DNA from 3 places in the Streptococcus dentapri genome. Region 2 is predicted to be linked to each of the others. Evidence: predicted binding sites of a transcription regulator. Region 2 holds the regulator's gene; each other region holds the start of a gene.
The links. The regulator CtsR, encoded in region 2, represses protease genes until heat stress. The targets are predictions, from matches to a motif close to TTGGTCAAAAAAGGTCAAANA.
Positions count from the first base shown of each region.

Region 1: a site for CtsR is predicted at 2,707-2,727, ahead of ACFOSE_RS07805 (ATP-dependent Clp protease ATP-binding subunit). Genes of this name have one in related genera too.
Region 3: a site for CtsR is predicted at 3,818-3,838, ahead of ACFOSE_RS03190 (ATP-dependent Clp protease proteolytic subunit). Genes of this name have one in related genera too.

Region 1 covers NZ_JBHSAC010000065.1:648-8,629, forward strand. Annotated here, with positions in the region: gene ACFOSE_RS07800 (NUDIX hydrolase) at 1-283, opposite strand, end outside; gene ACFOSE_RS07805 (ATP-dependent Clp protease ATP-binding subunit) at 405-2,675, opposite strand; gene argF (ornithine carbamoyltransferase) at 2,907-3,881, shown strand; gene ACFOSE_RS07815 (DUF1797 family protein) at 3,976-4,206, shown strand; gene ACFOSE_RS07820 (amino acid ABC transporter permease) at 4,380-5,063, shown strand; gene ACFOSE_RS07825 (amino acid ABC transporter ATP-binding protein) at 5,063-5,797, shown strand; gene ACFOSE_RS07830 (ferrous iron transport protein A) at 6,298-6,768, shown strand; gene feoB (ferrous iron transport protein B) at 6,781-7,982, shown strand, end outside.
Region 2 covers NZ_JBHSAC010000074.1:16,136-24,117, forward strand. Annotated here, with positions in the region: gene ACFOSE_RS08740 (hypothetical protein) at 1-92, opposite strand, end outside; gene rpsB (30S ribosomal protein S2) at 630-1,406, shown strand; gene tsf (translation elongation factor Ts) at 1,543-2,583, shown strand; gene ACFOSE_RS08755 (CtsR family transcriptional regulator) at 2,760-3,227, shown strand; gene ACFOSE_RS08760 (ATP-dependent Clp protease ATP-binding subunit) at 3,220-5,661, shown strand; gene dusB (tRNA dihydrouridine synthase DusB) at 5,711-6,691, opposite strand; gene hslO (Hsp33 family molecular chaperone HslO) at 6,678-7,550, opposite strand; gene ACFOSE_RS08775 (preprotein translocase subunit YajC) at 7,815-7,982, shown strand, end outside.
Region 3 covers NZ_JBHSAC010000028.1:1,543-9,524, reverse strand. Annotated here, with positions in the region: gene ACFOSE_RS03215 (branched-chain amino acid ABC transporter permease) at 1-74, opposite strand, end outside; gene ACFOSE_RS03210 (branched-chain amino acid ABC transporter permease) at 78-962, opposite strand; gene ACFOSE_RS03205 (ABC transporter substrate-binding protein) at 1,024-2,211, opposite strand; gene ACFOSE_RS03200 (DUF2129 domain-containing protein) at 2,390-2,647, opposite strand; gene ACFOSE_RS03195 (YlbF family regulator) at 2,652-3,095, opposite strand; gene ACFOSE_RS03190 (ATP-dependent Clp protease proteolytic subunit) at 3,183-3,773, opposite strand; gene upp (uracil phosphoribosyltransferase) at 3,919-4,548, opposite strand; gene ACFOSE_RS03180 (glycoside hydrolase family 68 protein) at 4,757-7,213, opposite strand; gene ACFOSE_RS03175 (GH32 C-terminal domain-containing protein) at 7,600-7,982, shown strand, end outside.

The sequences.
Region 1 (7,982 bases), on a different contig from region 2:
AGAAATAGGTATCACGATGGCTGGAGTAGAAGTATTCATCAGCCTGCCCATAAAATACTCCAACTTGGGCTGTGAAACCGAGTTCTTCAAGGAGTTCGCGCGTGAGAGCCTCCATATGATTCTCGCCAGCTTCAATTTCTCCACCGGGCAGAAACCAAGCTCCATTGGGAGCCTGAACTAAAATGATTTGGGTTTGATCTTGATTAGGAATAACTGCATAAACGCCATAACGGCTGACATAGTCTTTGCTATTAATTTTTACACCGAATGTCGGATGTGTCATAATATGTCCTCAATTTTGTCTTTCTTGTCCTCTATTATACCAAACTTTCAAGATCTTGATACTAATTTTAAGAAAGAAGCAATAATAAATAGGGATAGGCACCTGCCTAGCCCTATTATCATTATTCCGCTAGGGAAGTTTCTTCTTTGGGAAGAACTTCCGATTTTTTGGCTGTCTTGATGGTGATATGCCCATTTGAAGTCATAACGGCTTTGAAATTTTTTTCATTTGGATTATCCAGATAGAAGTCTGTGATGGCATCTTCGATATATTCTTGAATGGTCCGTCGCAGAGGACGAGCTCCCATCTTAGGATCATAACCAAGGTCAACCAGTTTTTCTTTTACCTTATCTGTGACATCTAAGTGAAGTCCGTTGGTTGCTAGACGTTGATTAACATCGTCTAGCATAAGTTTTACAATGTTGAGCAGATTTTCTTTGCTAAGTGCTTGGAATTCGATAATACCGTCGAAGCGGTTCATAAATTCTGGGCTGAAGAAATTACTTAGCTCACCAAGAACAGAGTTGGTACGACCTTCACGGACTGCCCCGAAACCAACTGATGCTTCTGCCTTGCCGGTACCAGCATTTGAGGTCATAATGATAATGGTATCTTTGAAGCTGACAGTACGCCCCTGCCCATCAGTCAAGCGACCATCATCAAGAACCTGCAAGAACATGTGCATAACATCTGGATGGGCTTTTTCAACTTCATCCAAGAGGATGAGCGAATATGGATTACGGCGAACCTGCTCGGTCAACTGACCGGCTTCTTCATAGCCGACATATCCTGGAGGGGCACCAACTAGCTTAGCAACCGCGTGCTTTTCCATGTATTCAGACATGTCAAAGCGAATCATGTTATCGGCTGAACCAAAGAGCTCGATAGCTAACTGTTTGGAAAGTTCCGTTTTACCGACACCGGTAGGACCAACAAAGAGGAAGCTACCGATTGGCCGGTTAGGTGCACCGAGGCCAACACGGTTACGGCGAATGGCCTTGGCAATCTTATCAACGGCTGCATCTTGGCCGATGACATGAGCCTTGAGGTCATCGGCCAGATGGATCAGTTGTGATTGCTCCTTTTCTTTCAAATCACCGACTGGAATATTGGTTTTTTCTTCTACGATGGCTTCAATATTTTTTTCGGTAATTATAGGAATTTCTTGTTCGGTCAGTTGCTGGGACTGCATTTCCTTAAATTTAGCAATTTGATCGCGGAAATAAGCAGCTTTTTCAAAGTCTTCTTCTCGTGTTGCCTGAGCTTTGAGATTTTCAGCTTCAATCAGCCGCTTATCAATCTCTTTAGGATCCACAAAATTTAAGGTCAGATTCATCCGAGAACCAGCTTCGTCTAGTAGATCGATGGCCTTGTCAGGCAAGAATCGATCTTGAATGTAACGGTTGGAAAGAATTGCAGCGGCTTCAATAGCTTCATCAGTATATTTAACATGGTGGTAGTCCTGATATTTAGGTTGAATACCATGTAAAATAGTGATTGTTTCTTCAACAGAAGGCTCATCAACCTTAACCGGTTGCATCCGACGTTCTAAGGCGGCATCTTTTTCAATGATGCGGTATTCATTGAGCGTAGTAGCACCGACTAATTGTAGTTCGCCACGAGCGAGGGCTGGTTTTAAAATGTTACCTGCATCCATGCTGCCATCTGTTGTACCACCGGCACCGACGATTTCATGGATTTCATCAATAAAGAGAATAACATCTTGACGTTGACGAATTTCTTCCATCAATTTTTGCATGCGTTCTTCAAACTGGCCACGGATACCTGTACCTTGAACCAAGCTGACGACATCCAGACGAATGACTTGCTTGTCCTGCAATTTTTGTGGAACATTGCCGTCAACAATCTTTTGGGCTAGACCTTCAACAACAGCTGTTTTACCAACACCAGGCTCACCGATGAGGACAGGATTGTTTTTGGTTCTACGGTTCAGGATTTCAATGACTCGAACGATTTCTTGATCGCGACCGATAACAGGGTCGATATCCCCACGGCGGGCAATATCGGTGATATTGATACCGAACTCCTCTAAGAGGCCTTGTGGCTGCTGTGGAGCTTGTTGTTCGGGATTGCGACGACGATTGTTACCGCCACCATTATTACCCATATCTCCACCGTTGTGGCCGGCTTGTGTTTGGGGGGAGTTTGGGAGATCTTGATTAAAGGCTCGGAAATTATTCAAATCACCAAAGAAATCATCAAAAAATGAGTCCATTGATTGATTGGTTTGAGTATTATTGAGCAAATTTTCAGGATCTGCTTTCATAATTTGATAGCAATTTTGGCAGAGATCAATTTGTTTTTGCTGCCCATTGACATTTGTATAGAGATGTATGCTTGCATCATTTAGCTTACAATTTTGACATAACATAGGAAAACCTCCAATCTTGACTTATTGACCTATAGTCAATAAAGGTCAAAGTCTATGATGTTATTATAACACTCATACTATAGAAATCAAGTAAAAAGATTGACATTTTAGCAGAAAGAAGAAGAGAGTGCTAATAGAAGTGTTTTTTTGAATAAAATACAGATTATTCTTGACAATTTGATAAAATATTATAGAATAACTGTATAAAAATACAGGAAACAGAGGAAATTTATGGTCAAATCATTTTTAAAAGAGATAGATTTTACGAAGAAGGACTTGTTGAATTTGCTTGCTTTATCAGCTAAGTTCAAGCAATTAAAAAAGGATAAGGTAGCTCATAAATATTTAGAAGGAAAGAATATTGCCCTAATTTTTGAAAAAACGTCAACTCGTACTCGCTCTGCCTTTACTGTGGCTGGCCAAGATCTGGGGATGAATGTCACCTATCTTGGGGCGGGGGAAATACAGCTGGGTAAAAAAGAATCAATAGTAGATACAGCCAAGGTTTTAGGTAGCATGTTTGATGGTATTGAGTACCGCGGTTTTAAACAGGAAGATGTGGAAATTCTGAGCAAATACTCAGGGGTTCCGGTTTGGAACGGTTTGACGGATACTTGGCATCCTACTCAGATGATTGCTGATTTTCTTACCTTGACCGAGGTATTTGGTAGTCTGGATGATCTTAGTATTGCCTATATTGGTGACGGTCGTAATAATATGGCCAATTCGCTCTTAGTAACTTCGGCCATACTTGGGGTAAACTGCACCATCATTGCACCAAAAAGTCTGCAGCCCCAGAAAGATATTGTTGATCTAGCTCATCAGCATAATACTGGTGCTAGTTTAACCATTACCGATGATATTGCAGGCGTTAAAGGGGTCAACATGATCTATACAGATGTCTGGGTGTCTATGGGAGAAGGAGTTGACTTTAAAGAGCGCATAGATTTACTCCTACCTTATCAGATCAATCAAAATCTGATTAGTTTAACCGGCAATCCTGATGTGATTGTTATGCACTGTCTTCCAGCTTTTCATGATTTGAATACCGAAATTGGTAAAGACATTTATGAGAAATACGGTTATAGCGAATTGGAGATAACAGATGAAGTCTTCCAAAAATACAGTTCAATCATTTTTCAGGAAGCAGAGAACCGTATGCATTCTATCAAGGCCATTATGTACAATTCCTTCCAAGAGGAATAATTTAGAAAATAGAGCAATTTATGGCTTTCATCTATACCATTTTCTTACTTTATGATAAAATAAGGATGATTAAAACATTATAGGAGAAACTAACATGGAGTCACATTTGGTGAGAATCATTAACCGTCTTGAGTTAATGACAACAGACGAAGGCAATTTAAAACGCAATTTTGAGCGTGATGGAGTTGTTGTCGCTGAAGTTTCGTTTGCTAACGATCCTGAAAATGGTCCAGTGTTTACCTTGCGTGATGTTCAATCTCGTGAAACCTACACTTTTGACAGTATTGATTTGATTGCTATGGAAATTTACGATCTTCTTTACTAATAAAGACGCCGAGCTATTGCTTAGCTCGGCGTTTATTTATATGGTTTAGCTCAGTAAGCGTTTTTAACTAATTAGTTTTGTCTATGACAGTGGAATCTTTTATTATAAATTGGATTTGTATTATTATGCATTTTTTGCTATAATAAACAAGAATTATTTTAAGGAGAAAACTAGTGGATTTTTCATTTTTACCTAAATATTGGGGTTACTTTAACTATGGTGTTATTGTTACTATCATGATTTCACTCTGTGTGGTCTTTTTTGGGACAATTTTGGGAATTCTGGTAGCCCTAGCAAAACGTTCTAATATCAAGGTTTTAGATTGGTTGGTTAGACTGTACGTATGGATCTTCCGAGGAACACCTATGGTGGTTCAGATTATGATTGCCTTTTTATGGATGGATTTTACTGATGCGCCAGTCATCGGTTTTGGGACTGTTGATTTAGACTTTTCTCGTTTGCTTCCAGGAGTTATTATTCTATCTTTGAATAGTGGTGCTTATATTTCCGAAATTGTTCGCGCAGGAATTGAAGCTGTTCCCAAGGGACAGACAGAAGCCGCTTATTCTTTAGGAATCAAACCTTTTAAGACCATGCGTTATGTTGTTCTTCCACAAGCTTTCAAAAATATTTTACCAGCTCTGGGTAATGAATTTATTACAATCATCAAGGATAGTTCTCTGCTTCAAACAATTGGAATTATGGAACTCTGGAACGGTGCCCAAACGGTCTTGACAACAACTTATATTCCATTAGAACCACTCTTGTTCGCAGCGTTCTACTACCTCATGTTGACGACTATTTTAACCGGTGGTCAAAAGCTACTTGAGAATCATCTTGGGAAAGGACAAAAATAATGACAGATACAATGATTAGTATTAAAAATCTGCATAAATATTTTGGTAAAAATGAAGTTCTCAAAGGAATTGATTTAGATATTCAAAAAGGAGAAGTCGTTGCCATCATCGGTCCTTCAGGATCTGGTAAATCGACCTTCCTGCGCGCTATGAATTTGCTGGAAGTTCCCACTAAGGGGACCATCAGTTTTGAAGGTGTTGATATCACAGATAAGAAAAATGATATTTTCAAAATGCGCGAAAAGATGGGGATGGTTTTCCAACAATTCAATCTTTTTCCTAATATGACTGTTTTAGAGAATATTACCTTATCTCCCATCAAGGTCAAGGGGATGTCAAAAGCTCAGGCTGAGAAAAAGGCCTATTCGCTCCTAGAAAAAGTGGGCTTGAAAGACAAGGCTAAGACTAATCCAACTAGTCTTTCAGGTGGTCAGCAACAGCGTATCGCCATTGCTCGTGGTTTGGCTATGGATCCGGATGTTCTCTTGTTTGACGAACCTACGTCAGCTCTTGACCCTGAGATGGTTGGAGAAGTTTTGGCTGTTATTCAAGACTTAGCCAAGTCAGGGATGACCATGGTTATTGTAACGCATGAAATGGGCTTCGCTCGTGAAGTAGCTGATCGCGTCATCTTTATGGATGGTGGTGTCATCGTTGAAGAAGGTAGCCCTAAACAGGTCTTTGAAGAGACCAAGGAAGAACGGACTAAAGATTTCTTAGGAAAAGTGCTATAAAAATTTATAGCATTTATGAATTAATTAGATAGATGAAGAGAGTGGGACAAGAAGCCAAAAATTTTCGATTTTTTGGGTTTGGTCTGCTCTTCTTTTTTACATTTTACTTATGGATTGCTTTAGAGAAAAAGGAAAAAATATGACTATATTAATACTCTTATTATTTTGAGCCTAATAGGCCAGATTGTCTATTTGTCAGTTAATAGATCTGTAAAAGAAATAAGCATTATTAATAGTTTGCACAATATTATAGTTATCAACTTGCTAAAAGCACAAGATCATCTTTATTATAGAGATAAGTCAAAGAATCATTCTAATTCAGTTATCAAGGAGATATAAATATAGATATAAGAAGCCAAAACAACTTGGCTTTTTTCATGCCCAAATAACTATTTTTTGGAATGATTCCAATCTTTTAAAATCCCTAAAATTCAGGCCATTTGTGTGCTATAATGAGGGCAAGAGATTCTTAGTAACATCGATTAAAAGGAGATTGCATATTGATTTTACAAGAAGCCAAAACCAATATTCCTTATCAAATTGCTAGTATCAATTTACCAGCAGATAGTGTGCGACATCTTTCAAATCTAGGAGTGAAAATTGGAAGTCATCTTGAGGTCATTTCCAAGACAAAAATGAGCGCTATCATTCTCTTAAAATCGAATCGGCTCGCGCTGGATGCTTCTATTTTGGCTAATATTGATGTTCGTGAAAGTGGAGAAGAAGATCAGGTGCGGGCTCTTCCCTTGTCTGAGCTAGAGGTAGGAGAAGCAGCCTACATTGAGAATATTTATGCCATGAATGAAACCAAGCGTCGTTTGATGGATATGGGGCTGACACGGCATACCAAAATCTACCTAAGAAAAGTAGCTCCTTTAGGTGATCCGATTGAGATTTGTCTACGTGGTTATGAGCTGACTTTGAGAAAATCGGAAGCCCAGATGATTAGTGTTGTTAAAATGGATGACTAGAAAGGAAGCAAAATGACTGAAATAGCCCTTATTGGAAATCCCAACAGTGGAAAAACCAGTTTGTTTAATCTCCTAACTGGTACCAATCAATATGTAGGAAACTGGCCCGGCGTTACGGTTGAACGTAAGAGCGGTCAGGTAAAAAAGCTTAAAGGTGTGAGCGTTCAGGATTTGCCAGGGATTTATTCTCTGTCTCCTTATAGTCCTGAGGAAAAGATAGCGCGTGATTATTTGTTGAGTAATCAGAGTGATGCTATTTTGAATGTTGTTGATGCAACAAATCTGGAGCGCAATCTCTATCTAACGACGCAATTGATTGAAACAGGGATTCCTGTGACTCTTGCTTTGAATATGAGTGATATTCTTAAGCGTCGAGGGAAAGCAATCAGCAGTGAAAAGCTTGCCTATCAGCTAGGAGTTCCAGTTCTTGCCACTAGTGCTTTGAAAAATACCGGTGTTGATAAGGCTGTGAAGAAAGCCAGCCAAACAACCAAAGCTAGTGTTGATCAGATTCAATATCCTACTTATGATGCCAAGTTTGAAGCAGCCCTTGCTCAAATTATTGATGTTTTGGGGCAAACTGTACCAGCTGACTCTAGCCGCTTTTATGCCATTAAGCTCTTTGAACGCGATCGTTTGGTACAAGAAGAGGTAAACCTGTCTTCTTTTCAAGAAAAAGAAATTGATGAGATTATTAAGATTACAGAGGAGGTCTTTACAGAGGACTCTGAATCCATCGTCATCAATCAGCGTTATGCTTTCATTGAACGCGTCAGTCAAATGGCTCAAAGTCAAGAAGATGATTTTAAAATGACCCTGTCTGATAAAATTGATAGGGTGGTGACTAATCGTATTTTAGCCCTACCTATCTTTGCTGCAGTCATGATGATGGTTTATTACCTCTCTATCCAAACTGTAGGAACCATGGGAACGGATTGGGTCAATGATGTCCTCTTTGGTCAATATGTTCCTGATGTTGTTAGGGGGCTCTTGGAAACCTTAAAAGTAGAAGATTGGCTCCAGGCCCTGATAGTGGATGGAATCGTTGCAGGTGTAGGAACTGTCTTAGGCTTTTTACCCCAGATTTTTGTTCTCTTCATCTGTCTGGGAATTTTGGAAGATATTGGTTATATGAGCCGAATTGCCTTTGTGATGGATCGTATTTTCAGGCGTTTTGGTCTGTCTGGCAAATCATTTATTCCTATGCTGATTTC
Region 2 (7,982 bases):
CTGAATTCACTTTCCTTATCCGATAATTGTCTTTCTTCCTGCCAGAGACGGTCTAACTCTTGGTCAATTTCTCGAATAAGTTGACTTGTCATAAACACTTCCTTCCTTTTTTGGCAATCGTTTTTATTCTTGATTTTACCATAATTTTTTCTTAATCTCTATCCCTCCCTCTCTAGCTTTTTTTGACCAAGCCTTCCAATTCTAAAAAAGAGAAAATCAGGCAGTACACTGACCGATGAATAAAACGATAAATAAAATACAATGATCTTCCCTTGTAAATTTCATAAAAGATAAAAGGAAATATGATAAGTGTCTTAGTTTGGCTGCCGCGGAGACTCAAACGAAAATTATGGTCCGGACTAGTTCAGGGAGGAAGACTAGTCGTTTTAGGAACCGAGGGAATCAAAGAAGTTTTTCCGACTTCTGTAAAAACTCTGCCATAAACAAGCGTGAAGGTTAGATTTATTATTCGTAATACTTGTCGGATTGTGTTTTTTCTGTTATAATTAAAGGGTTGTCTCTTGCACAACAAATACTCATTCTTGATCTATTGTGGTATGGTTGCCAAATAGGTTGTACTGCAAGTCGAAGTCAGGAAGAGGCGAAAAAACACAAAGGAGAAACTACTCATGGCAGTAATTTCAATGAAACAACTACTTGAGGCTGGTGTCCACTTCGGTCACCAAACTCGTCGCTGGAATCCCAAGATGGCTAAGTACATCTTTACAGAACGTAATGGCATCCACGTTATTGACCTTCAACAAACTGTAAAATTGGCTGATCAGGCTTACGACTTCATTCGTGATGCCGCAGCAAACGATGCAGTCATTCTTTTTGTTGGTACTAAAAAGCAAGCCGCTGAAGCTATCTCTGAAGAAGCTATCCGCGCTGGTCAGTACTATATCAACCATCGTTGGTTGGGTGGTACGCTTACAAACTGGGATACAATCCAAAAACGTATTGCACGCCTCAAAGAAATCAAACGTATGGAAGAAGAGGGAACATTTGAAGTCCTTCCTAAGAAAGAAGTTGCTCTGCTCAACAAACAACGTGCACGCCTTGAAAAATTCTTGGGTGGTATCGAAGATATGCCTCGCATCCCAGATGTAATGTACGTTGTTGACCCTCATAAAGAACAAATCGCTGTTAAAGAAGCTAAAAAATTGGGTATTCCAGTTGTAGCTATGGTTGATACTAATACAGATCCAGATGATATTGATGTTATTATCCCAGCAAACGATGATGCTATCCGCGCTGTTAAATTAATCACTTCCAAATTGGCTGATGCTATCATCGAAGGGAAACAAGGTGAAGATAATTCAATTGAAGAAGAATTAGCAGCTAGCGAAAATTCAACTGAATCTATTGAAGAAATTGTTGAAGTTGTCGAAGGCGATAACAACTAAGATTTAAGTCATCTTACATTTAAAGAGGGCAGAGCCTTCCTGCTCGCTCTCTTATTTTGTTGCTAAAGTTTATTTTTGCTCTGATGCAGGTTTCTGTGTCGAGAGTCCCATTATTTTAAGTTAAAGGAGAATAAAAATGGCAGAAATTACAGCTAAGCTTGTAAAAGAATTGCGTGAAAAATCTGGTGCTGGCGTTATGGACGCTAAGAAAGCATTGGTGGAAACTGATGGAGATATTGATAAAGCTGTTGAATTGCTTCGCGAAAAAGGTATGGCTAAGGCTGCTAAGAAGGCTGACCGTGTCGCTGCCGAAGGTTTGACAGGAGTTTATGTAGCAGGAAATCTTGCTGCTGTGGTTGAAGTAAACGCAGAGACAGACTTTGTTGCTAAAAATGCTCAATTTGTCGACTTGGTAAATGAAACAGCTAAGGTTGTTGCTGAGGGTAAGCCTGCTAACAATGAAGAAGCGCTTGCTTTGACAATGCCTTCTGGTGAAACACTTGAAGCAGCTTATGTTAATGCAACAGCCACAATTGGGGAAAAAATTTCCTTCCGCCGTTTCCAAGTTCTTGAAAAGACAGATGATCAAGTATTTGGGGCTTATCAGCACAATGGTGGTCGTATCGGTGTTATTACAGTCATTGAGGGTGGAGATGAGACATTGGCTAAACAAATCTCTATGCACATCGCGGCTATGAATCCTAAAGTTCTATCCTACTCTGAATTAGATGAACAATTCGTTAAAGATGAATTGGCGCAATTGAACCACAAAATTGAACAAGATAACGAGAGCCGTGCTATGGTTAACAAGCCAGCTCTACCTCTCTTGCAATATGGTTCTAAGAGTCAGCTGACAGATGCAGTCATCGCTCAAGCGCAAGAAGATATCAAGGCTGAATTAAAAGCCGAAGGTAAGCCAGAAAAGATCTGGGATAAGATCATCCCTGGCAAAATGGATCGCTTCATGCTTGACAACACAAAGGTAGACCAAGATTACACCTTGCTTGCACAAGTCTATATCATGGACGATAGCAAGACAGTTGAAGCTTATTTGGAATCAGTGAATGCCAAGGTTGTTGCTTTTGCTCGCTTTGAAGTTGGTGAAGGGATTGAAAAAGCATCTAATGATTTTGAAAATGAAGTTGCTGCAACAATGGCAGCTGCATTGAATAACTAGTTCTTGAACAGAGAGTGAGATAAGAAACCAAAAATTTTCGATTTTTTGGTTTCTATTTCACTCTTTTTGTTACCTAAATTTTACATGACTTGAGGATATAAAAACACTTAAAACTTTTCAAAATTCTCCTTTTAAGGTATAATAGTCAAAGTTAGTCAAAGATAGGAAGATGTGCTATGCCCATAAAAAATACTTCAGACAGTATTGAAGAATACATCAAAAACATTTTAGCTCAGTCAGGAATAGTTGAGCTAAAACGCTCACATTTAGCTCATTCTTTTGATGTTGTACCTAGTCAGATCAACTATGTTATTAAAACCCGTTTTACTGAAAGTCGGGGTTATGTAGTTGAGAGTAAGCGTGGAGGTGGTGGCTACATCCGCATCGCTAAGGTTGCTTTCTCAGATAAGCATCACCTTTTGGGAGCTTTGGCCAACTCAATTGAAGAAAATATCAGTGAACAAGTTTTCGACGATTTAATTCAACAACTTTATGAACAAGAAATTATCAGTGAACGTGAGGGAAATATTATTCTAGCATCAGCCTCAGATGATGTTCTAGGAGAAGATGCTACCCGAACCCGTGCCCGAATGTTGCGAAAAATAATTCAACGACTAGATAGAAAGGGAAATCCAAATGATTGATTATTCCCCTAAAATGCAGGAGATATTCAGCCGCGCTCAGTATCAGGCGGCGCGTTTTCAAAGTCAGTTTTTAGAGACCTGGCACGTTCTTTTAGCAATGGTGGATATTGATGAAACCGTAGCCCATCTCACTTTTTCGGATTTTGCGGATCAACATGATTTAGATGAGTATGAAGATGCGGCTATCTTGGTGATACGTCGCAAACCTTTGAAAACAGTAAATGTTGAGCGACGACTTCCTGATTCTTTGGGCTTGACACGAGTCTTAGCCTATGCAGAGCGTATTGCAGGAGCTGTTAAAGCTCAGGAAATTGGTAGTGAGCATGTCTTAATGGCTATTCTATTTATCAGAGATAATCTAGCAGCTCGTATTTTAGAACAAATTGGTTTTCATTTTCAAGATGAAGGCGATGATAAGTTGCGGCTCATAGATTTACGCAAGGTTTTGGAGCGCTATGCTGGTTTTTCAAAGGAGGATGTCAAAGCTATATTTGACTTAGCCAAGCCCAATAAAAAAACTGCTGGTAATTTCACTGATATGGTGAAGCCACAGCCTACTGCAGGAGATCTCGAAGATTTCACTCGTGATTTGACCGCCTTAGCTGTTCAGGGTAAGTTGGAAAAGGTTGTGGGGCGTGAGGAAGAGGTGACTCGTATCTTGCAGATTCTCAGCCGTAAAACCAAGAATAATCCAGTTCTGGTGGGGGATGCTGGTGTTGGTAAAACTGCTCTAGCTTACGGCCTAGCTCAGCGCATCGCCGACGGAGAAGTACCTTATGAATTAGCTGATTTTCGTATTTTGGAATTAGATATGATGTCGGTAGTAGCGGGGACTCGTTTTCGTGGGGATTTCGAAGAGCGTATGAATCAGATTATTGATGATATCGAGGTAGATGGTCATATCATCCTCTTTGTTGATGAGGTTCATACCATTATGGGCTCTGGCAGTGGTATTGACAGCACCTTAGATGCCGCCAATATCTTGAAACCTGCCCTTTCTCGTGGGACTCTGCACATGATTGGGGCAACAACTCAGGAAGAATATTCTAAGCATATTGAAAAAGATGCTGCCCTTTCTCGCCGTTTTGCCCGTGTTCTGATTGAAGAGCCAACGGTTGATGAAGCCTATCAGATTTTACTCGGCTTAAAATCCAGCTATGAGAACTACCATAATGTTAGTATTTCAGACCAAGCTGCTCTTACAGCAGTCAAAGCAGCCCATCGCTATTTGACCAGTAAAAAATTGCCAGACTCTGCGATTGACTTATTAGATGAAGCTAGTGCTATGGTACAAAATACAGTTAAAAAGTCAGCGCCAGCCTACTTGAGCGAAGCTGATGAAGCTTTGCTAGCAGGGAATATCAAAGCTGTAGGTCCTCTTCTTGCCAAAGAATCGCACATTAAGGTTAGAAAACCCGTACCTGTAACGGCTGATAATATCATGTACACCTTGAGTAAGCTATCTGGTATCCCAGTAGAGAAGATGACTCAGGCTGATAATCAGCGCTATCTCAATTTGGAAAAAGAACTACATAAGCGTGTTATTGGTCAGGACGATGCAGTATCAGCGGTAGCTCGAGCTATTCGTCGCAACCAATCTGGTATTCGTACAGGTAAACGTCCAATTGGTTCCTTCATGTTTTTGGGGCCGACAGGTGTCGGCAAAACGGAATTGGCCAAGGCTTTGGCTGAACTGCTCTTTGATGATGAATCCGCTCTAATTCGCTTCGATATGTCTGAATATATGGAAAAATTTGCGGCTAGTCGTCTCAATGGAGCTCCTCCAGGCTATGTGGGTTACGAAGAGGGTGGGGAACTGACCGAAAAAGTCCGTAACAAGCCTTACTCTGTTCTGCTCTTTGATGAGGTGGAAAAAGCCCATCCCGATATCTTTAATATCTTGTTACAGGTACTCGATGATGGGGTGCTAACTGATAGTCGTGGGCGTAAGGTAGATTTTTCTAATACTCTAATCATTATGACCAGTAATGTGGGAGCGACGGCTCTACGTGATGATAAGACGGTTGGGTTTGGTGCCAAAGACCTGAGTCAAGACTATGACGCTATGCAGTCACGTATTTTAGAAGAGCTCAAAAAGACCTATAGACCTGAATTTATCAATCGAATTGATGAGAAGATTGTTTTCCACAGTTTAACTCCTGAAAATATGTGTGGGGTTGTTAAATTGATGGTTAAACCTTTGGAAAAAACATTGGCTGATAAGGGAATAACGCTCAAAATACAACCAGCGGCTCTCAAGCATTTAGCCGAAAATGGTTACGATCCTGAGATGGGAGCGCGGCCGTTGCGTCGCAGGATCCAAACCGAGGTTGAAGATAAGTTATCCGAATTACTACTATCAGGAGAATTAACAGCAGGTGAAACTATCAAAATTGGTAGTCTTGCTGGCAGACTCAAATTTACAGTAGTTTAAAATAAAGCCCCATCTAGGTAAATCTACCTGGATGGGGCTTTATTCGTTGTTAACTAGGGACACTATCAAAAATATCTTTAACCTCAGCTACAGTAACTGCTCGGGAGACTGCTCCACGAATTTTAGCCGCACCAGAGGTACCGCGTAGATAATAGGGGGCTAAGCCACGGAATTCACGTACCGCAATACTCTCTCCCTTAAGATTGACTAGTCGTGTTAGATGCTCAAATGCAACAGCCAATTTTTCATCAAAGGTTAGATTAGGCAGGATCTTCCCTGTCTCAAAGAAGTGATTGATCTGTGTGAAAAGATAAGGATTATTAAGAGCTCCGCGACCAATCATAACCGCATCAGTTCCCACTTCTTCAATCATAAACTTAGCGTCTTGAACAGTCTTGACATCACCATTACCAATGAAAGGAATGCTTTTGATTTCCTTAGCCACACGCGCCAAGGTTTCATGATCACAGCTACCTGTATACATCTGTTCGCGGGTCCGTCCGTGCATAGCAAGGGCGGCCACCCCGGCTGATTCAGCTGCTAAGGCATTCTCGACGGCCAATGAGCTATCGGCCCAGCCTGTCCGCATTTTTACAGTTAAAGGAATCTCAAGAACGGATTTAACTGTTTTGACAACCTGATAAATTTTTTCAGGATCCTTTAGCCACATAGCTCCAGCTTCATTCTTTACGACTTTATTCACAGGGCAGCCCATATTGATATCAACAAGATCCGTTTTGGTATTCTCCTGGATAAATTCGGCAGCACGTGCTAAACTGTTTCCATCGCTACCGAAAAGCTGGATAGAAACAGGATGCTCACCTTCATCAATATGAAGCATGTGTAAGGTTTTTTCGTTATTGTACTGGATCCCCTTGTCAGATACCATTTCCATAACGACAAGTCCGGCTCCGAATTCTTTGGCAATGGTTCGAAAAGCAGAATTGGTTACACCTGCCATGGGAGCTAGGACAGTGCGGTGGGGGATTTCGATATTTCCAATCATGAATGATGAATTAAGCTTTGTCACTGATGATTTCCTCCAGATCTTTTTCATTAAAGGTATAGGCTTTGCCACAGAATTGGCAAATGATTTCAGCTCCCTGGTCTTCTTCCTTCATGGCTTCAAGCTCTTCAAGGGCTAAGGTTCTGAGAGCCTCTGTGAAGCGTTCACGTGTGCAGTCACAGGCAAAGCTGAGTTCTTCTTCAGATAATATCTTATAAGCCTCTTCAGCATAAATTGCTTCAATCAAAGCTTGGGTAGGATTTTCAGCTTCCAGCAGTGTCGAGATTGCTGGCATGTTTTGTATGCGTTTTTCAAAACGTCTAATCTCTGTCTCGTCAGCCTCTGGTAGAGCCTGTAGCATGAAACCACCGGCAACCTTAACCTTATCGTCTTGATCAAGCAGGACGTTGAGGCCAACAGCGCAAGGAATTTGCTCACTTTCGCTTAAAAAATAAGTAAAATCTTCTCCAATTTCGCCTGAGACTAGAGGAGTTGTAGATGTATAGGGGCGACCAATTCCATAGTCAATGATTGCCACAAATTGCCCTTGTCCCATGAAGGGTCCAACTAAGACTTCACCGCTGGCCGTTTTTTTAATATCCACTCCGGAGTTTTGAATATAGCCCTTGACGTGTCCAGCTGTATCGGCAACCGAAATAATATGACCAAAAGAACCATTACCGATAATTTTAAGGGTGACTTTAGACTTACCTTTTTGATTGGCAGCTAAGATTTGGTTGGCAATCAAAGTTCGGCCGAGCGCCACTGTTGATGATGATAGGGTTTGATGCTTTTCTTGAGATGTTCGGACAGTTTGAGTGCTATCCAACACATAAGCCCGGAAGGAACCGGACTTCGCAATTGTTTTGATGAGTTTATCCATAGTGTATTTATTATAGCATAAAAGCTTAAGATGAATATAGCTGGTGAATTAAAAAGGTCGATGGCTCAATTTATTGAGATACAATCATTAAGCTTGGAGCGATTTTTTGATAGTAGGCATTCAAAGAAGAAATCACCAATGATAAGTAAAAGTTTTCTTGCCTCCCCTCCTAAAATTTGATATAGTAATGGCTAAAGACATATTGGAGGGACAAGAATGCCAGCTATAGCTATTTTACTTATATTCCTTTTAGGGATGTTCTTTATGAATTCCCGTGCTCAAAAGAAACAGGCTGCTGCTCGTACCAAGCGTATGAATAGCCTTGTAAAAGGAGCAGAGGTTGAGACCATCGGAGGTTTGATTGCGATTGTTGACGAAGTGGATCATGATAATAATCGTATCACTTTGGATGCTGATGGCGTTTATTTAACG
Region 3 (7,982 bases), on a different contig from region 2:
AATATCTGAAGAACAGCATAGATGAGCACAATAAGAGCAAGCCATGCAAGATTTAATTTTAGATTCTTTCTCATATCTCACACCTTCTCTTTCACGTTTTTACCAAGAATACCAGCTGGACGAACCAAAAGGATGATAATCAAAACAGCATAGACGATTGCATCACGATAGGTTGAGAGGCCGAGAGCATTGGAGAGGGTCTCCAAGACACCGATAACAAAACCACCGATAGCCGCACCAGGAATAATACCAATACCACCAAGAACGGCAGCGACAAAGGCTTTAATACCTGGTATCATACCCATCAAAGGATCAATTGAATTATAATAGAGAGCAATGAGCACACCGGCCGCTCCAGCAAGGGCTGACCCCAAAGCAAAGGTAAAGCTGATAGTTGAGTTAACATTGATTCCCATCAATTGAGCAGCATCGCTATCGACTGAAACAGCGCGCATAGCCTTCCCCATTTTGGTTTTCTTAACAATCAATTGTAAAGCAATCATCAGTACGAGGGCAATCGCTAAAATCAATAGTTGAATATTCGTAATGGTCACCGGCCCGATATCAAAACTGCTCATTTTAATAGCTTGTGGGAAAGCACGCTTGTTAGAACCAAAGAAGAAGACCATGGTATATTCAAGCAAGAAAGAGACTCCAATAGCTGTGATCAAGGCAGAAATACGCGTTGAATTACGCAGAGGACGATAGGCCAAAAATTCAATTATAACCCCTAGAAGGGCAGTCACTACCATAGCCAAGATAAGTGCCAGCCAAAAGTTCATATGCAGACCATTGATAGCATAATAACCGATAAAAGCACCCATCATAAAGATGTCTCCATGGGCAAAGTTAATCAGTTTAATAATCCCATAAACCATGGTATATCCAAGAGCCAGCAAGGCATAGATACTTCCCAGGATGATACCATTAACTAGTTGTTGGGGGAGTTGTTCCAAAAACATAAAATACCAAACTTTCTAGTTTTATAAATCCTTAAAACAATGACACCTCATGATTATACTGCTACTTTTTGACAGTAACAGTGTCCGCAGACGTTTCAGCACCATTGTCCAATTTAACCATAACTGCAGACTTAATCGGATTGTGATGTTTATCAATCGTCATATTACCAGTCACGCCATCAAAATTTTTAAGTTTTGCGAGGTTAGCAGCCAATTCAACAGAATCATCAGCCCCTTTGGCTGCAGCAGCAATCATATAAACAGAGTCGTATGATAGGGCTGAGAACTGGTTGGGCTCGTTACCATACTCTGACTTAAAGTTCTTGATGAAATCGTTAGCTTTAGCAGACAAAGAAGTATTAGTAGAATAACCAGATACATAGTAAACATTGCTTGCATTTTTCTTACCAGCCAAATCAATGAAGGTTTTATCGCTAAAGCCATCAGGACCAAGAATCGGAGCAGAAATTCCCATATCACGCGCCTGTTTAGTAATTAAACCAGTTTCTGTGTAATAGCCTGGCATAATGATAGCATCATAATCAAGGTTTTTGATCTTGGTTAAGGTCGATTGGAAATCTGTATCATTAGCGGCGAAGGTCTGAGTCGAAACAATGTTGCCCTTATAGGTCTTTTTAAATTCTTCAGCAATCCCTTTAGCATAGTCACTGGAATTATCATAAAAAAGAACAACCTTATTAGCTTTCATATTTTCTGAGGCATACTGCGCAAGAACTTGTCCTTGGTAGCTGTCCTTAAAGGTTGTCCGAAAGACAAATTGTTTGACAGTGGTTTTGCCATTGATTTCATCGACTGTCAGGTCATCCTGTGTCCCACTAGGTGATAGAAGGGGGACTCCTGTTTTTTGAGCGTTCAAAGAAGCCGCTGATACAGCACCAGAAGTCGCAGGGCCAATAATGGCATTGACCTGACTTTGGACAGCTAAATTGGTGGCGGCGGTTGAAGCCTCAGCATTATCCGATTTATTATCCTTAGTGATCAATTCTAGCTTTTTACCATCAACACCACCGGCTTTGTTGATTTCTTTGACAGCTAACTTAATGCCTTGATTTTCAGCGGAACCATAGGCCGATACTGGACCTGTTAATTCCATATCAACACCAATTTTGATGGTATCACCAATCTTAGTTCCCGTTGCATTGCTTGTAACATCAGGAGATTTTCCACAAGCGACTAAAGTTACGGCTGCTAGTAGAACCATCCCAGTTGCAATAATCTTTTTGTACATCAGATTATTCTCCTTTGTCATAGTTTCTTAAAAATCTATTTTATAGAATACAGAATTATCAGATAATTGTCAAGGAGACTGACTTGTCTATTCTCGCAGAAAACGCTTTAGACCAACCCCCAACAATATCAATAATTATGACTAAATACAAAGATTTTTCTATGCACAAAAAAAGCCCTCAGACTTCTTTACGATATAAACTCCCAACAAAATCCTGGTCAATCTCATCTAGGGGGGAAACACTGAAACGTTTAACAAACTTCAATTTTTTTAAATTGTCTATTGTATCGCTCAACTTGTCTTTGTCAACGTAGAGACAGACATAACGCAAGCGTCTGGAATGGTAGATCATATCACCGTAGCGGTTTAACTTCCTAGCATCCCGATTATAATAGAGATAGACAGCAATTCCTGTTCGCTCTTGTTTAGTAAACATAGCCTTATCCTTTCTCTCGAATATTTTCACCTGCACCATGTCCGTGCCGACGCCTGTGTGGAGCAAGCGGTAGACCTGTATCCACAAAAATATCCGGTGAGATAGCTTGAGAAATTTTCACCGCCACATCAGCTAAAACTTCCTGTAAGGCAACCTCTGCCTGCCTAAAATTTTGCATGGACAAAGCCATATCAATTTGGCGTTTTTGGGCAAGCAACTTTCGCTTTAACTGGGCAATGTCAGGCCTAAACTTAGCATAGGCCTGCTGCTCTTCATAGGCCGTTTGAAGTTTTAGAAAGACTTCAATATCGGCCTGCAAAGCGTGATCAGCCTGCAAAGCGTTCTTGGCCTGCCGATAAGTTCTAGCTTCCGATGTATCTAAGATGGCACGAACCAAGCTATCAATTTGATCATCAATAGCAAGCAAATCCCGATTGATTTCTAACATGTTCCTATTATAACATATAAAAATAAAAGGGGTGACTCCTATAAGCCATCCCTTTTATTTGAGATTACTAGTTGATAGCAATCATCTTTACTTCAATTCATTATTTTCCATAATTTCATCAATAAAGCCGTAGTCCAAAGTTTCTTGAGCAGACATCCAATTATCACGCTCTGCATCAATATGGATGGTTTCAAGCGATTGTCCTGAATTTTTGGCCAAGATTTGTTCCAAGGTTTCGCGCGTCTTCAAGAGATGCTCCGCTGCAATCGCCATATCTGATTGCTGAGTGCCGCCACCAGTACCACCCATTGGTTGGTGAATCATGTATTCGGCGTGTGGCAACATGAAGCGTTTGCCTTTGGCTCCGCTAGAGGCAATGATAGTACCCATCGAAGCCGCCATCCCCATGACGATAGTTTGAACATCTGATTTAATGAAATTCATGGTATCGACAATGGCCAATCCCGCTGATACAGAACCACCTGGGGTATTAACATAAAGGTAGATATCCTTGGTGCTATCCTGAGCATCCAAGAATAAGAGTTGAGCAATAACAGAATTCGCCATATTATCTTCAACCGGGCCCGTCAACATGACAATACGGTCTTTTAAAAGTCGCGAGTAAATATCATAAGAACGCTCACCACGGCTGGTTTGTTCAATAACTACTGGAATCATAAATAATCTCCTTTAATTTTTAAATCGTAACTCTATTATATCATTTGGTCAAAAAAGGTCAAATAATTAACTTGCTTACTCGCAAGAAATTGATTGAGAATGATGGGAGGGCCTGATTTTGCAACTATTACTTGATCTTTACTGCCTATTTCGTTCCAAAAAGGCGATCGCCCGCATCTCCAAGACCTGGAACAATATAGCCGTTCTCATTGAGCTTTTCGTCCAGAGCTGCTGTGTAAATATCAATATCTGGATGAGCTTCTTGCAAGGCTTTAACACCTTCAGGAGCTGCTACTAAAGAGACAAATTTGATATTTGCTGCCCCACGTTTTTTTAGCAAATCCACAGCTAAAATAGCAGAACCTCCTGTTGCTAACATAGGATCTACGAGAAAAATTTGACGTTGGTCAATGTCTTCTGGTAACTTAACCAAATACTCTACGGGTTGTAAGGTCTCTTCATCACGATACATACCGATATGACCAACCTTGGCAGCGGGAGCTAAACTGAGTAAGCCATCGACCATCCCAATTCCCGCACGCAGAATTGGTACAATAGCTAATTTTTTACCGGCCAGTTGTTTTTGTACTGTTTTAGTAATTGGCGTTTGGATTTCAACATCTTCCAGTGGTAGATCACGCGACACTTCATAGCCCATGAGCATGGCAATTTCATTGACCAATTCACGAAAATTCTTGGTCGAGGTATCCTCTCGGCGCAAGATTGAAAGTTTGTGTTGAATCAGTGGATGTGAAATAACTTGAAATTTTCCCATAATATATCAGCTTCGAGAAGCTTTCCCTCTTTCTAAATTCATTTTTTCCATTATATCAAAACCTTGCTAATTTGATTGGTTTAAAGAGCAATTATAATAAAAGTAAAATAAATTTCTAACCAATCCATTGATGCTATAAAATTCGAGGCTAATATAAAAACGCCTAGAGAGGATCACTTTCTAAGCGTTTAAGAACTAATAGACTAGCTTAATCACGTTTTAATTTGAGATAACCGAACATTATTGAAGCTAACGAAAGCCCCGCAGCTAAAAATCCAGTGTTGGCAGAAGTTTTTGGCTGATCTTTTTTAGGTTGACTCTTGACTTCTTTGTCAACAGCTAATGCTGTTTTTTCTTTTGTTTTATCATCGGTCTTATAGTTCACTGTAATATTAACAGTGTTATCATGAACTGAAATATTGTTGGATTGGCTAACCTTTGCCGTATAAGATAACAACTGAGCAATGATATCCTTGAGTCCTTGTCCAGATAAATTGACGCTGCCTGAGATGTTAATATTATAATTGATTGTAATATTAGATTCTGGTGTTCCTTTGGTATCATCCTTATCTTTGTCTGGATTTTGACTATCATTCTTATTTGAATCTGGCGCAGGATCGTGTGGTTTCAGACCGTAACCACCAATAACATTCCAGTCAATATAACCGTCATCTTCGCCTGGGAGATGAGCAGTTTCCAGCGTTCCCACCATATCTTGACTCTCACTACCTTCATCCCAGATCCAGTCCCCTTGTTGGGTCATTTTAGCCAGCACTCTGGTTGTATTATCAGGCATAATCTTCATGAGGAAACTAGGTGCCCAAGTACTATTATTACCTTTACCGGCAACTTCATTACGGTTGGTCATATAGGCAGTAATCAACACGGTATCGTCAGAGCCTTCAATAGGTACAGCGTAATATGAGTAAGTCGCCGTCCGCCAATCAGATGGAACAGAGGCTGTCAATACAGCACCATGACCATTCAAAGGCTTGTAACCACCAGTTAGGCTATCAGAAACATAACCCAACATGACAACATTATCACCAACGACATCGTTGGCCTTGTTCCAAGCATCGTTATTACTTCCGTGATTGAGACGAGTGGCTGCAAAAAGATAATATTTATCACCCAATTTAACAAGGCCTGGACGTTCGATTTCATCACTAACCATTGGAGAACTTACCAGTGGTGTATAGTATTGGGCAACTTGAGGCGTTTTTTCATCGCCTGTCAATTTCAGAATACCGATAGCTGCATTGGAAATGCTAGCACGCTCATGCATATCAGAATTACTCAAGATTCTGAAAAGGCTCTTGACATTGTAAGCTGCATCGCCCCCGTAGTTAGACCAGTTATAAATTTGATCTTCACCTTGATAATTTTGTGTTCCTGTACTTGCTTCGAAGATGAGGTAACGCTCACCATTATCATCTTCAACAATATGGGGGTCACGCATAGCAATATTATCAGCACCAGTGTATGTTGAACGCCATTGTGCATAACTTTGATAATAGTAGCCATCACCACCATTTGGAGTTAGAACTTGATCGTTTTCAACGGAGTCAAGATAGACATTTTCATCATCAAAAGAAAGGTTCAGAGTTGCAGAAGCTAGCTTTTGATTGTTACTGTTGTTGTCACTGGTATCAACCTTAGTATAGTAGAGTTGGATACTGCCATCACTATTAACTGAAGCAGAACCGGACCATTGCTGAGTAATAGCATCTTGACCATAGCCAAAGATAGAACCGGCGTTTTTCCAATGACTGAGGTCATTATCACCGTATTTATTGTAGAGCAAATAGATATGGTTGTCATTATGATTAGGCTCACCCATCATAGCAATAACTAATTGATAACCATTCCAATTGATGACTTGACCTGTCTTGGCATCCTGTACCGGCCAAGAATCCCAAACATCAAGATCTGTTACCTGACCTGTTTGAGCATCCCTCGTGGTCGCCGCTGGCATATTCTTAACGGCCTCTGCCTTGAAGTATGGAATAGCGTAGCGAGGATCTTGAGCTACTAGAACATCTGCGATTTCTTGGAACTGCTTGTAGGTCATTTGTGTACCAGTTTCAGCATCACTAGTCATCTGTAACCTATTCAAAGCGTTTTTTTGGTCTGTTGTCAAATTAGCAATATCCAAACCTGCTGCCTGAGCTGTACGATAGGATTCCTCAGTCAAACCTGATTTGGGATTGTAAGGAGTGGTATCAGTATGCTCAAGTGTTGGTACATCACCGTCGCTGTTTTGATCCAAAGCAGCTTTGGCATTCGCTTTTGTTGAAGATTCTCCAGCAACTGATAAATCTGCTTTATCACTATCTTCTGATTGTTCTTCCACATTGGCCTGCTCTGCAGCCGGTTCTGATGCAGCAGTCTGATTATCAGATGAAGCTGTTACCGTTTCACTGCTAACAGCTTCAGAACTTGGAAAAGATTGGATATTCTCTGTTGTTTGATCTGAACTTGTATCTGTGGTTGAGGATTGGCTTGTTCCTGTTTCTTGCAAGCTTGTATTTGTTTCCCCTGCTTTTGATTCTAATGTTTCAGCTGCTACTCGCCCTCCTTGAATACCTATAGCCAGCGTTGCTGTTGCTACACTAACAATAACCCATTGCTTCTTAGACTTACGCATTTTTTTACGTACTACCATAAAATGTACACCCCTTCTTTTTTATTTAGCATTCTAACATAAGCAAAAATTTTAAACAAATGAGCGTAAACGAAAAAAATGTTTTCAGAAAACCCTTTTTGTTACTCTCAGACTACAATAAAATGTCAAAGAGTAATTTGAAAAATCAAAATTTAGTGATATTAAAGTTTTTTAAAATTAGTTAACAAAATCAAAATTTGTTTTCTAATCGTAATAATATTTTAAATAATTTCTATTATTATTATAAAAATCTGTATTGAAACATCAGTATAATGAGGCTATAAATAAGGAAGTGAGTAGGTAAGGACTGCGTCAAACAATTAGTTGCTAATCATATCAAATTAGGCTGGACCACTATTCTAGCCTCGCTTGAAAGGAGACTTCTTATGGTAACAAAAAGATGCAAAGTACTCTCCCTCGGTTTGGGAGCGACACTTTTATTAGGAACCAGTATAGGAATGGGAAGCCAACAGTATCATGCATTGGCAGAATCACTAACATCCGATGAGCATGCGCAGAAGGCACACCTAACTACTAGTCACGGCTGGTCTAATGATCTTCAGACCATTGTCTGGAACGAAGCCCAACACTACTACGATATTTATTTTTTACACTCGGCAGATGGGGCTACCGAACCTTTTGGCCACCAAGGACAGGATTGGTATCATACGACAACTTCCGATTTTGTACATTACACAGAACAAAGCAGCGCCTTGGCCGCAAAGGGAGGCGATGCTCAAGAAGGTTGGACATCGGCTTGGACCGGCAG